One region of the Candidatus Enterococcus palustris genome, then DNA from elsewhere that is predicted to be linked to it. Evidence: riboswitches for the same ligand, from Rfam matches in the RefSeq annotation. Region 1 holds a riboswitch; the other holds the start of a gene.
The links. A riboswitch is a leader RNA that binds a small molecule or an ion and turns the genes downstream of it on or off. The one in region 1 is predicted to bind magnesium.
Positions count from the first base shown of each region.

Region 2: another riboswitch for magnesium. It lies ahead of A5821_RS05130 (LCP family protein); the one in region 1 lies ahead of A5821_RS01505 (phosphatase PAP2/LCP family protein).

Region 1 is NZ_CP147244.1:319,679-325,629, forward strand. Features, by position in the region: gene A5821_RS01500 (ABC transporter ATP-binding protein) at 1-1,278, shown strand, start outside; M-box (ykoK) riboswitch at 1,442-1,609, shown strand; gene A5821_RS01505 (phosphatase PAP2/LCP family protein) at 1,810-3,396, shown strand; gene A5821_RS01510 (diaminopimelate dehydrogenase) at 3,485-4,456, shown strand; gene A5821_RS01515 (hypothetical protein) at 4,764-5,282, shown strand; gene nrdI (class Ib ribonucleoside-diphosphate reductase assembly flavoprotein NrdI) at 5,350-5,787, opposite strand.
Region 2 is NZ_CP147244.1:1,084,600-1,090,550, forward strand. Features, by position in the region: gene alsS (acetolactate synthase AlsS) at 1-1,308, opposite strand, end outside; M-box (ykoK) riboswitch at 1,727-1,896, shown strand; gene A5821_RS05130 (LCP family protein) at 2,187-3,113, shown strand; gene A5821_RS05135 (FtsW/RodA/SpoVE family cell cycle protein) at 3,110-4,291, shown strand; gene A5821_RS05140 (FtsW/RodA/SpoVE family cell cycle protein) at 4,288-5,457, shown strand; gene A5821_RS05145 (DUF1292 domain-containing protein) at 5,680-5,951, opposite strand, start outside.

The DNA.
Region 1 (5,951 bases):
CTATCGATTTCTGTGCAAATGACAGGTATTGCGATTTTGATCGTCCCAATTTCAATGATCTTAATTTTGATCGTTGTGAAAAATTCGCAAAAATACTTTAAAACACAACAAGAATATCTTGGCGTGATCAATGGTAAAGTAGAAGAAACCATCGGTGGTTATAACATCGTACGTCTATTCAACGATGAAGAAAATTCACTTACAGAATTTAAAAAACAAAATGATGTCTTATTCAAATCAGCTTGGAAATCCCAATTTCTTTCAGGTTTGATGCAACCGATCATGAACTTTGTTGGAAATTTAGGGTACGTTGCAGTAGCGATTTTTGGTGGAATATTAGCTTATAATGGCACGATCACGGTCGGAGATATCCAAGCGTTTATCCAATATGTTCGTAACTTAACACAACCTATTGCCCAATTGGCTCAAGTATCAAACTTACTCCAATCAATGGCAGCAGCAGCTGAACGTGTTTTTGAATTTCTTGAAGAAGATGAAGAAGCACAAACAGTACCAAATCCAGTTAAAATCGACAAAGCCAAAGGGATGGTCGATTTTGAACATGTTCGTTTCGGGTATACACCAGACAAAATCATTATCAATGATTTCAGTTCACATGTTGATCCCGGCCAAACAGTGGCAATCGTTGGACCAACTGGTGCAGGTAAAACAACTATGGTTAAATTATTGATGCGTTTTTACGATGTAACATCTGGCGCAATCAAAATCGATGGTCATAATATCAAAGACTTTAATCGTGCAGATTTACGTAAAAATATTGGGATGGTTTTACAAGACACTTGGTTATTTAAAGGAACCATCATGGAAAACTTACGCTATGGTCGTTTAGATGCAACGGATGAAGAAGTCTATGAAGCCGCGAAAGCCGCTCACGTTCATCACTTTATCCAAACGTTGCCTGGTGGTTACAATATGGAATTAAATGAAGAGTCTTCCAACATTTCCCAAGGTCAAAAACAACTTTTAACAATTGCCCGCGCAATCTTAGCTGATAAACCGATTTTGATCCTTGATGAAGCAACATCATCTGTTGATACCAGAACAGAAGGCTTGATTCAAGGTGCTATGAATAATTTAATGGCTGGTCGTACGTCATTTGTTATTGCGCACCGTTTATCAACGATCAAAGATGCGGATAAGATTTTGTATATGCAAGATGGCGATATTAAAGAACAAGGAACACATGAAGAATTACTTGCTCAAGGCGGTTATTATGCGTCACTTTATAACTCACAATTTGAAGAGTTAGATGAGTAAAATAGAGTATAGCAGAAGCAATCATCAATCCTATTTTGATGATTGCTTCTGCTTGTTTATTGATGCTATCTTTTTCAGATTTTAAATTAAGAAAAACTAAAGAGTCATAAAATAACTTGAAAAAATTTTTTTCCAGCGTTACTATTTAACAAAATAAATAGATAAATAACCTTGTTAGGTGAGGCTCCTATACAAACACAGGCTATTGCGCAGAAACGTCGAAAGACGCCAATGTGTAAAACAGGAATTGTCGAATTAAGGCTTTTCATAAAATAGCTAAGAATTTTTCTTTACGTTGTATAGTGCTAAAACTCAGACGATGAGATTGATTGAAAGTCAAACGTCTTAGGGAAAGCATGTTTGGCTTTTTTCTTTTGGTAAATAAGAGTCAACTGTATGCCTTTAGATGATTCACTACTGTCAATTAAGAATCAAAATTTTTTTAGTTGTATGATATTCCTGTGAAAAGTACTTGGAAATAATCTTTAACTTGGTTGTTTTACTGAATATATGAATGAAGGGATTTATCACATGTATACGTTGAAAGAAAAGAAATTTACTCCAGCAGTTTTAAGTGTCGTATTTTTTTCATTGCTAACCTTTTTAGTTGTAAAACAAGAATCATGGTTTGTTCAGTTAGATTCAGCGATTTATCACTTTAATTGGAAACCGAGTCAATTACTGACCAGTATTGTGGATTTAGTTGCCAAAAGTGCTACGATCATGCCGATTTTTGTTGTTAGCTTGATAGTCTCATTTATACTTTGGCGAAATAAACATAAGTTATTGGCAGTTTGGCTAAGTAGTAATGTCTTAGTAGTCAGCGCTTTTGGATTTGTCTTAAAGCAGCTTGTGGCGCGGCAGAGACCAAATGTAGAACAGTTGGCTGAACGAACTTCCTATAGTTTTCCAAGTGGGCATTCGCTCTTAGCCATGTGCTTAGCTTGTTCGATGATCATGATTTTACAAACCGTTTATTCAAAGGAAATGAAGCATTACAAGTTTTTTAAAAACACTTTGATCGTGTATGTTCTTTTGATTGGATTGAGCCGGATTTATTTACGAGTTCATTATCCGAGTGATGTGCTTGCAGGTTTTCTTTTAAGCTATACTTGGGTCAAGTTCTCTTTTGTTTTCTTGCAAAGAGTGTACCTTAATAGAGAATTTTCTACTCCTATTGCTAAAAAAAAGTTCATTCAAAGAACTATTTTAGGTACGCTAACAGTGCTTTTACTAGTCGTTGCTGGAGCTTCAGCTTATGGTGCTGCGGTGTTTCAAAAAGTCCAAAAAACTGCCGATAAAATGTATCAGCCACTAAATCGAAAAAATAAAGCCGCAGAGTTAGGAAATAGTGAACCTGCGAGTTTCTTACTGTTAGGTATCGCAAATGATTCTAAACGCAAAACAGATTTTCGAGCAAATACGATTATGGTGGTCACCGTCAATAATCAATTGAAGAAAACTACGATCACAAGTATTCCCAGAGATGCTTATGTCGAAATCATTGGGAAAGATGGCGTCTATGACAAAATCAATCATGCTCATTCCTTTGGTGGAGACGAGATGATGATCGATACGGTTGAACATTATTTAGATATCCCAATCAATCATTATTTTGTGATCAATATGGATGGTTTAGCAGCTTTAAGTGACGCAGTTGGCGGTGTCACCGTCAATAATGATTTTGAGTTTGATGCAGAAGGAATTCATTATCCAAAAGGGGAACAGCATTTAGGCGGCTGGGAAACATTACAGTATGCGAGAATGCGCTATGAAGATCCTTTAGGCGATTACGGCAGACAAAAGAGGCAGCGAGAGGTAACGATTCAGCTTACCAAAGAATTAACTTCGATGAAAAGTGTTTTTCGTTATCAAGAATTACTCGACGTAATAGGAGAAAATGGTCAAACCGATATGACCCTGGATCAAATGACTCTTTTAATGAAAAATTATCAAAAAGCCCTAGAAAACATTGAAAGTTATCAAATGCAAGGGGAAGGATTTACAGGTGATGGCTATACTGGGGAAGAAGGGATTTCTTATCAGAGTATTTCAGATGAGGAAAAGCAAAAAATCACCACGGAATTAAAGAAACAATTGAATATAATGGAACAGTAAAAGAAGAAACTCATTTTTTCAACTTCCAATTGTCAGATGTCTTTTTCTTTTGGTATAATCTGATTTATAGAAGTGGAGGAATGTTAGTATGATAAAAGTAGCAATCATTGGATATGGAAACCTTGGACGCGGGGTTGAACGTTCGATCAAACAAAACAAAGATATGGAATTAGTCGGTGTCTTTACAAGAAGAGCTCCTGAAACGGTGCAAACAGAAGGTTCTAAAGCATTTACGATGGAGCAATTGAAACACAAAAAAGGTGAAATCGATGTCTGCATTCTTTGCGGCGGTTCAGCGACAGATTTGCCAACACAAACACCGGAGTGGACTCATTTATTTAACACGATCGATAGCTTTGACACACATGCTAAGATTCCAGAGCATTTTGCGAAAGTGGATCAAGTAGCAAAAGAAAATCAAACAACGTCGATTATCTCAACAGGATGGGACCCAGGTTTGTTTAGTTTGAATCGTTTGTATGCACAAAGCATTTTACCAGTTGGACAGACGAATACATTTTGGGGTAAAGGTGTTAGCCAAGGTCATTCCGATGCATTACGACGAATTGACGGTGTATTAGATGCCGTTCAATATACAATTCCAAACAATGATGTTATAGAGAAGCTCAAAGCTTTAGAACAACTGGGTTTGACTACTCGAGATAAACATTTTAGAGAATGTTTTGTTGTGCTTGAAAATGAATCACAGGCAGAAAAAATTCGCGAAGAAATCATTACAATGCCGAATTACTTTGCAGATTATGATACTGAGGTTCATTTTATTTCTCAGTCTGAATTGGATCAAAAACATAAAGCGATGCCTCATGGCGGCACGGTACTGCATACAGGAACAACACATGAAAATACCAAGCAAGTCATCGAATATAATTTACAGCTGGAGAGTAATCCCGAATTTACGGCAAGTGTCTTAGTTGCTTATGCTAGAGCCTGTGTTCGTTTGGCTAAGGAAAAACAATTTGGGGCATATACTGTTTTAGATATTGCGCCTAAATATTTGTCTACTCGAACAGACGAGGAATTGAGAAAAGAGTTATTGTAGAAAAAACTAAATCAAGAACATAAAGAGAATGTTAAATTGTAGCATTCTCTTTTTATTGTTTAATAATGGGTCAAAATAATCTTTTGAGATGAAGATAATGACTAGATTACGGGATAATTTTGATGGACTAGAAATTGATTGCGATTGTATAAGACTTAAATAACGATTAAGGAAAGAGTGGACAAACATGTTAAAGAAAGAGACCATTTTTGGATGTTGTAAAAACGAATTTGAACTGTTATTTATTTTGAAACTACCTTATGATTGATTTGTGAAATAACTATCAATGAAAGATAAGGGGATGCAAATGGAAAAGAAAGTAAAGAAATCAAGGGTCAAAAAAGTCATAACAACGTTACTATTGCTTAGTAGTCTATTTGGAGTAAGTTTATATTTTGGTGTAACGGCACAAGCAGCACCGCCAACTGGGAAAAAAGTAAAGATGAGTGCTTATACGATGAATGGGGACTTTAAAGGTAACTTTAGAAAAACCCTAGAAGTTGGCAATTGGGAGTACGCTGTTTTAGGTACGAGTAGTGATGGTGTTTATTTAGATCATGAAGGGTTAAACATATATACGATCAGATCAGTTAATCCATATACGAGTGGTTATGATTATTGGAACTTTTCAACTAGAGGTTATATTTATTTAGATACTAAAAGTAATGCGAAACGTTTTGTCATTGTTGACAAAGGGGACGGTTACTACAAAATTTTTCACAATGGCATCCCGATCAATACATATTTTTGGGGTGGTGGTATACTGAGTTATATCAGTGTTGGTGAAGCTAGTGGTTACGATGAAACAAAGTGGAAATTTCAGTAAAAAGTTACGAGGCTGAGACATCATCATATCCCAGCCTCGTTGTTTGTTAGAGTATTCAAAGAGTTTTTTAAATGTTAGAAATAGCCACTGACAAAACATTAAAGACATGTTCTAAATCTTCTTGTGTACCACGAAGCTCATAGTCAGCTAAAAAAGGAAAATCAAATTTCTGAGCATATTGTTTAGCAGTTAAACAATATTGGTGGTTAAAATTTTTATTTCCACTGCCGACTACACCTAAACAATAACGGAAATTTTCCTGATACTCTAGATATTCTCTCATCGTTTCCGTAAGAATTTCTGTATCACCATTATCAACTCCATTTCCTCCATCTAAGTAAGTTGGCACGAAAGTGAAAAAAGATGTTGTTTCTTTTTCAAGAGTCGAATTCTCTTGAATTTCTTTTACTTCGATTTGAGTGTTATGCTCAGTAGCAGCATATGAAACAAGACGTTTTACAAAAGAGCGGGTATTACCTGATATTGATATATAAAGGATTTTCAATGTTTACCCTCCTAAAAATTTTAAGATTTAAAGCGATTGTTCATTTTAGCACAAACGAGCTAATCTAACTATAGTAAATGATCGACAAATTTACAACTTTTTTATTAATTCTATTCAGATAAAAGTCACAAACGGGAAAAAATACACTCAGTTTTAATATTTGT
Region 2 (5,951 bases), 760 kb from region 1:
TATTTGTGTATTTGGACGAACCAGTGCCGCTGAAACAGCCCAAGGCAGCGCCACCCCTAGTGTTTGCATACCATTGCTAAAAAGTAAATGTCGTGGTTGATAACTTCTAAAATGACGCGCCATCCAAATATAGTGGCTGCCCACGTCAACAGTGACCGTCATTTCATCAGTGACAATACTTTGCAGTGTTTCAATGACCTCCAAAGGGTGCAGCAAACCATTGTCTACTCGTTCTTTCACATCATCCCGTTCCACTAATCGTTCATGTAATGTATTTAAATAATCGATCGCTTTCTCTGATACTATTTTAGCTTCAATACTAGGCAAAAGCACTGTTAATGTTTCTGCAATATCCCCAATCAACTCTCGTTCGGGCTGGAAGTATTGGTCGATTTCAGCTGGAGTATCATCGATCACGATGATTTTTGCCTCTCCTTCAGCATTCCAATTTCTAGCCTCATACTCAATTGGATCATATCCCACAGCAATGACTAAGTCACTACGTTTTAACAACATGTCACCTGGTTGGTTACGGAATAATCCGATTCGTCCAAAGAAATGGTCCTCTAATTCTCTAGAAATCACGCCCGCTGCTTGAAACGTTTCAACAACTGGGATTTTGGTCTTCTCAACGATTGCACGGATCGCTTTAGCTTCTTTATCTGTAGAGGCTCTCATCCCAATAAGCAATACAGGCAACTCTGCTGCTTGAATTAATTTTGAAAGATATTGAATATCCTCTGATGAAGCTGAACCAATTTTTGGATCACTCAAAGGTTTGATGCCTACGGATTTTACTGCGCCATCGACAACATCTTGAGGAATACTGATAAAACTAGCTCCTTTTTTCGAAGACTTTGCCAATCGGTAAGCATTTGCTAGAACTTCCGAAATAGTCTCTGGATCTTGAATTTCCGCACTGTACTTAGTGATCGGTTCAAATAAAGCAGCATTATTCATACTTTGATGCGTTAATTTTAGTAAATCTCTACGTTTCACTTGACCGCCTATTGCCAATACCGGATCACCTTCTGCCGTAGCCGTAACTAATCCAGTTGCTAAATTACTTGCACCTGGACCGCTTGTCGCAACTACTACTCCTGGATTTCCAGTCAATCGTCCCACAGCTGCCGCCATAAAGGCAGCATTTTGCTCATGACGCGTTACTATCAATTCAGGTCCATCATCGACTAAAGCATCAAACAAACCGTCAATTTTTGCTCCTGGAATCCCAAATACATAATCGACATGATGATTTTTTAAACTTTCTACAATCACTTCAGCACCATTTCTACTTTTTTCCACCATCTGTTACACTACCTTTCAAATAATGTTACATAATTTCAAAACCACTTATACAAAAGGGTGAATATTAAAAAAAATACAAAATCGTCCATCACAATAGTACAGTTAATCAACCTGTATCACTTCGTTATTATAGCATGCGATCTTTTATTTGTTTAATGATTTGTTTGCTAAAATAAAACTGTAATCAATTTTTTATATTCCTTGTTTACTTATTCTCCATATCAATATAAGTTTAAGAAAAAATAAAGAAAATATTTAGGCTAAACGTATAAATCGACGAGTTTTCCAACGCTTGTTTCCCTACTAGTTCAACGATCGATCAAAAATCGTTACTCTATCCAGGACTAGACTTATTATGAAAAACTTAATACTTATCTAGTTGACTTTACTAGTGATATTCACTATATTTAGAGCGATCTGAATAACTTGTTAGGTGAGGCTCCTATGGAAACACAGGCTACTGCTCAAAAATGTCGAAAGACAGTAATGGGTAGGACAGGAATTGTCGAATTAAGGCTTTTCACAAAGTAGCTAAAAGCTCTGCTTTTTACGTTTCATAGTGCTAAAACTCAACGATGAGAATGATGAAAAGCCCTATTTGTGCTGAAATCAATCCCCCTTCGCTGAGTTATTCTAAGCGGAGGTTTTTTGTTTTGATAAATAATGTTGACAGAATTCTTAATTTTTTGGAGGTGGATCTACAAATCGAAGAAGAAAATGTCTCTTCATAATGATATGGTATAGAGATTCTTCTTTTATTTCGAATTTACTGTGATTCATTATTTTTAGTAAATAGACTTTTTATCCCCCATCTAAATCAATTCCTAAAGCCAAACTTTATTTGATGATCAATTAAAATGATTAGCGAGGAATAAAAAATGAAAACAGGAATGAAATTTTTAATTTGTATGATTCTTTTTGTTCTCTTGATTTTTACAGGAATCGGGAGTTACACGGCAATCAATTTTCATAACGGGAAAAAAATAGCTCAATCTCAAGTGAACAAGAGCAAAAATACTAATTTTTCTGGTGATCAACAGACAAATATGAAAGAAATCACAATTATGTTAATTGGTGATGATGGTCGTGAAGATGATGAAGATGGCGGACGCGCAGATACTTTGATGGTCGCCCACTATAATAGTGAAACTAAACAACCCAAATTAGTCTCAATCATGAGAGATTCTTATGTATCAATACCTGGTCATGGATTAGAAAAAATCAATGCAGCTTATGCATATGGTGGAGCAGAATTAACTAGAAAAGTCCTCAATGACTCTTTTGGATTACCAATCAATTATTATATTTCAGCTGATTTTAATAATTTTATTCGATTGATCAATGAGCTTTATCCAAAAGGGATTGAGATTGATGCGGAAAAAGATATCAATTTAGACAATGTCGACATCAAAAAAGGCAAACAAACTATGGATGGCAATACATTGTTACAGTATGCTCGTTTTAGAATGGACGAAGAAGGTGACTTTGGTCGTGTAAGAAGACAACAACAGGTCATGGACGCCCTGGCAAAACAATCTAAAGATGCCGTTTCCTTCTTACAACTTCCAAAAATTGCTGGTGAAGCTGTCGGTTACTTAGATACAAATATTCCTACTGACCTTCTAGTAGACTTGGCAAAAGATTTTCTAACAGGGAACGTAAAAAGTCTTGAAACATTATCTGTACCAGTTAAAGGGAGCTGGTCATTTAACGATTACACTGATGCAGGCAGTGTATTAGAAATAGACGAGAAACAAAACCAAGAAGCCATTCATAGCTTCTTGAGTGATGGAGCTGCAAAATGAAACAAATGAAAAGATTCTCAAAGATGCATTATTTAGACTTTTATATTCTGATCCCTTATTTTATCTTATGCGTCATTGGCATTCTAATGGTCTATAGTTCAAGTTCTTATCAACTATTAGATAGTGATCTTGGAACTTCTAGTAAAGCAATTAAGCAAACCATGTATTTTCTTTTTAGTATCGTTTGTATGAGTTTTGTTTATCGAATTAACTTGGCGGTTCTTCGTAAACCTAAAATGATGTATTTTATTTTGACCATGACCTTCCTATCCATTATCGCTTTACCGTTTATAGGGACCAGTGTTGGTGGCGCCAAGCGTTGGATAAACTTGGGGGTGCTTTTGTTTCAACCATCTGAGTTAGTTCCTTTAGTAATCGTTCTTTATTTGGCTTCCAATTTAGCTAAAACGGACACACTTGTCCCATTTAGATTCAAGGATCATAAACGCTCACTGCTGGTCGCTATTTTCTTTATGTTTTTTGTGGCTTTGCAGCCGAATATCGCTGGAGCATCAATGATTTTCATTCTTGTTTTAGTCTTGTTTTTATCTAGTGGACTTTCTCCTTGGTTTATGTCGATAGCTTTAATTGGTTTTGTTGCGATAAAACGGTTAGGAACAGTTCTTTTATTGTCGATTCCAACCAATTGGATGCCACAAAAATTCGGGTATTTAGTGACACGTTTTGAAGTGATGCAAAACCCTTTTATCGATCCAACTGGTAAAGGATTTCAAACGTCAAATGCCTACTATGCTATGCATAATGGCGGTTTTTGGGGATTAGGATTAGGCAATAGTATTCAGAAAAAAGGCTTCCTTCCAGCTCCTGATACAGATTTTATTTTTGCTATTTGTATCGAAGAGTTGGGCTTGATTTTTTCTTTAGGGATTTTATTTTTAGTATTCTTTATGGTTGCTCACTTATTCTTACTTGCAATAAGATCAAAAAATCTTTATTATTCTTATCTTTATATTGGTTGCGGGATGTTACTTTTACTTCAAGTCGCTGTAAATGTAGGTAGTTTGTTAGGTTTTATTCCAATGACTGGATTGACCTTCCCCTTCATCAGTTATGGTGGATCCAGCTTACTGATACTGAGTATTACGCTTGGCATCGCTTTGAATGCCCGCGCTACAGAGATTAGAGAAACCACTAGGCAACAGGGAGGTATGGCATGAGAAAAATGTTAAATACCAAAAACGAACCAGTGAATTACGCCCTTCTCTTGCCTGTCTTTCTTTTGATATTAGTCGGTTTCATTGCTCAGTACGGTGCATTCCATGCAGATCCTTCTGTTGAATCAGTTGCACCTTTATTGAGGAAACAACTTTTATGGACTATTTTAGGTATTGTCACAATGTTTGCTACAATGTTCATTCCGATAAAATATTTATGGAAATTTACTCCTGCTCTTTACGGTTTATCGTTATTTGTAATGAGTTTACTTATAAAATTTCATGACCCAATAATGGCAGCCGCAACAGGTACCAAACGTTGGATTCGTATAGGGCCAATTTCCTTTCAGCCATCAGAATTCATGAAATTAGGCTATATTTTGATGTTGGCCTATATTGTTACGAGAAGAAGACAAAAATCGTCGAATCCTTCAACTTTAAAAGAAGATTTTCGCTTATTAGGTGAATTATCACTTGTCAGCCTCCCTGTTTTTGCTTTAATGTTTTATCAAAAAGATTTTGGGACAAGTTTAGTTTTTATTTCTATTTTTCTTGGTATGGTACTTGTTTCTGGTTGCTCTTGGAAGATTTTAACGGTCGGTTTTGGGATTTTAGGTGTAATTGGCGTCAGTGGTATTTTGTTGGTTTTAACTGAGCGAGGACAAACAATCCTTTCCTATCTTCATTTTCAGCCATATCAGTTTAATCGGATCCATGCTTGGCTCAATCCTTTTGAATATGCGGATTCAATTTCATTTCAGCAAGCTCGCGGTCTGACTGCTATTGGGTCTGGAGAGATGTTGGGGAAAGGTCTGTCGAATTTACAAATCTATGTCCCTGTTAGAGAATCTGATATGATTTTCACTGTAATTGGTGAGGCTTATGGTTTTGTCGGTACTTGTGCGTTGATCCTGTTATTCTTTTATCTAATTTATCAAATGCTGATCTGTACGCTAAATGCGAAACGTGAATTTTATGCGTATATTACGACGGGTGTGATTATGTATTTCTTGTTTCACATTCTTGAAAATATCGGGTCTAATATTGGCTTGCTACCTTTAACGGGGATTCCTTTGCCTTTTATTAGTCAGGGCGGTACAGCTTATTTGACTAATTTTATTGGGGTTGGGTTGATTCTTTCGATGTATTATCAGAAGGAGAAGATTTAGCTAGGGACTATTTATTTGAATTAAAAAAAAAACGATGAAGTGAGCTTTTAAAAAGTTGCTTCATCGTTTTATTATTTATTAACGGCTATCTCCTTTTCTTTCCAATTTATTCTAACTCCGTTATCCACTAGTAAAACACTTGATTTTTTAACAGATGGTATTCACTAAACAAAAGAAAAAGCTGAATCCTCTTATATCGAGGATTCAGCTCTCATTCAATTTCTATTCTTCTTCTTCCGCCATGAACGTATTGAATACTTCTTCAATCATATCCCATTCAGCGTCTGTTTCGATTTGTTGTAATTCGCCTTCTGTTCCTTCGTTGTTTTCGATGTATGCATAAGCTTGCAACTCAACATCTTCTTCTTCTGGAACACCTGCAGGATAAAGAAGTACGTAATTTTTACCGAATTCTTCTTGTCCGTCAACTGTTAATAAAATCTCATATAACGTTTCGTTTCCTTGTTCATCAACTAACGTAATATGTTCATGTC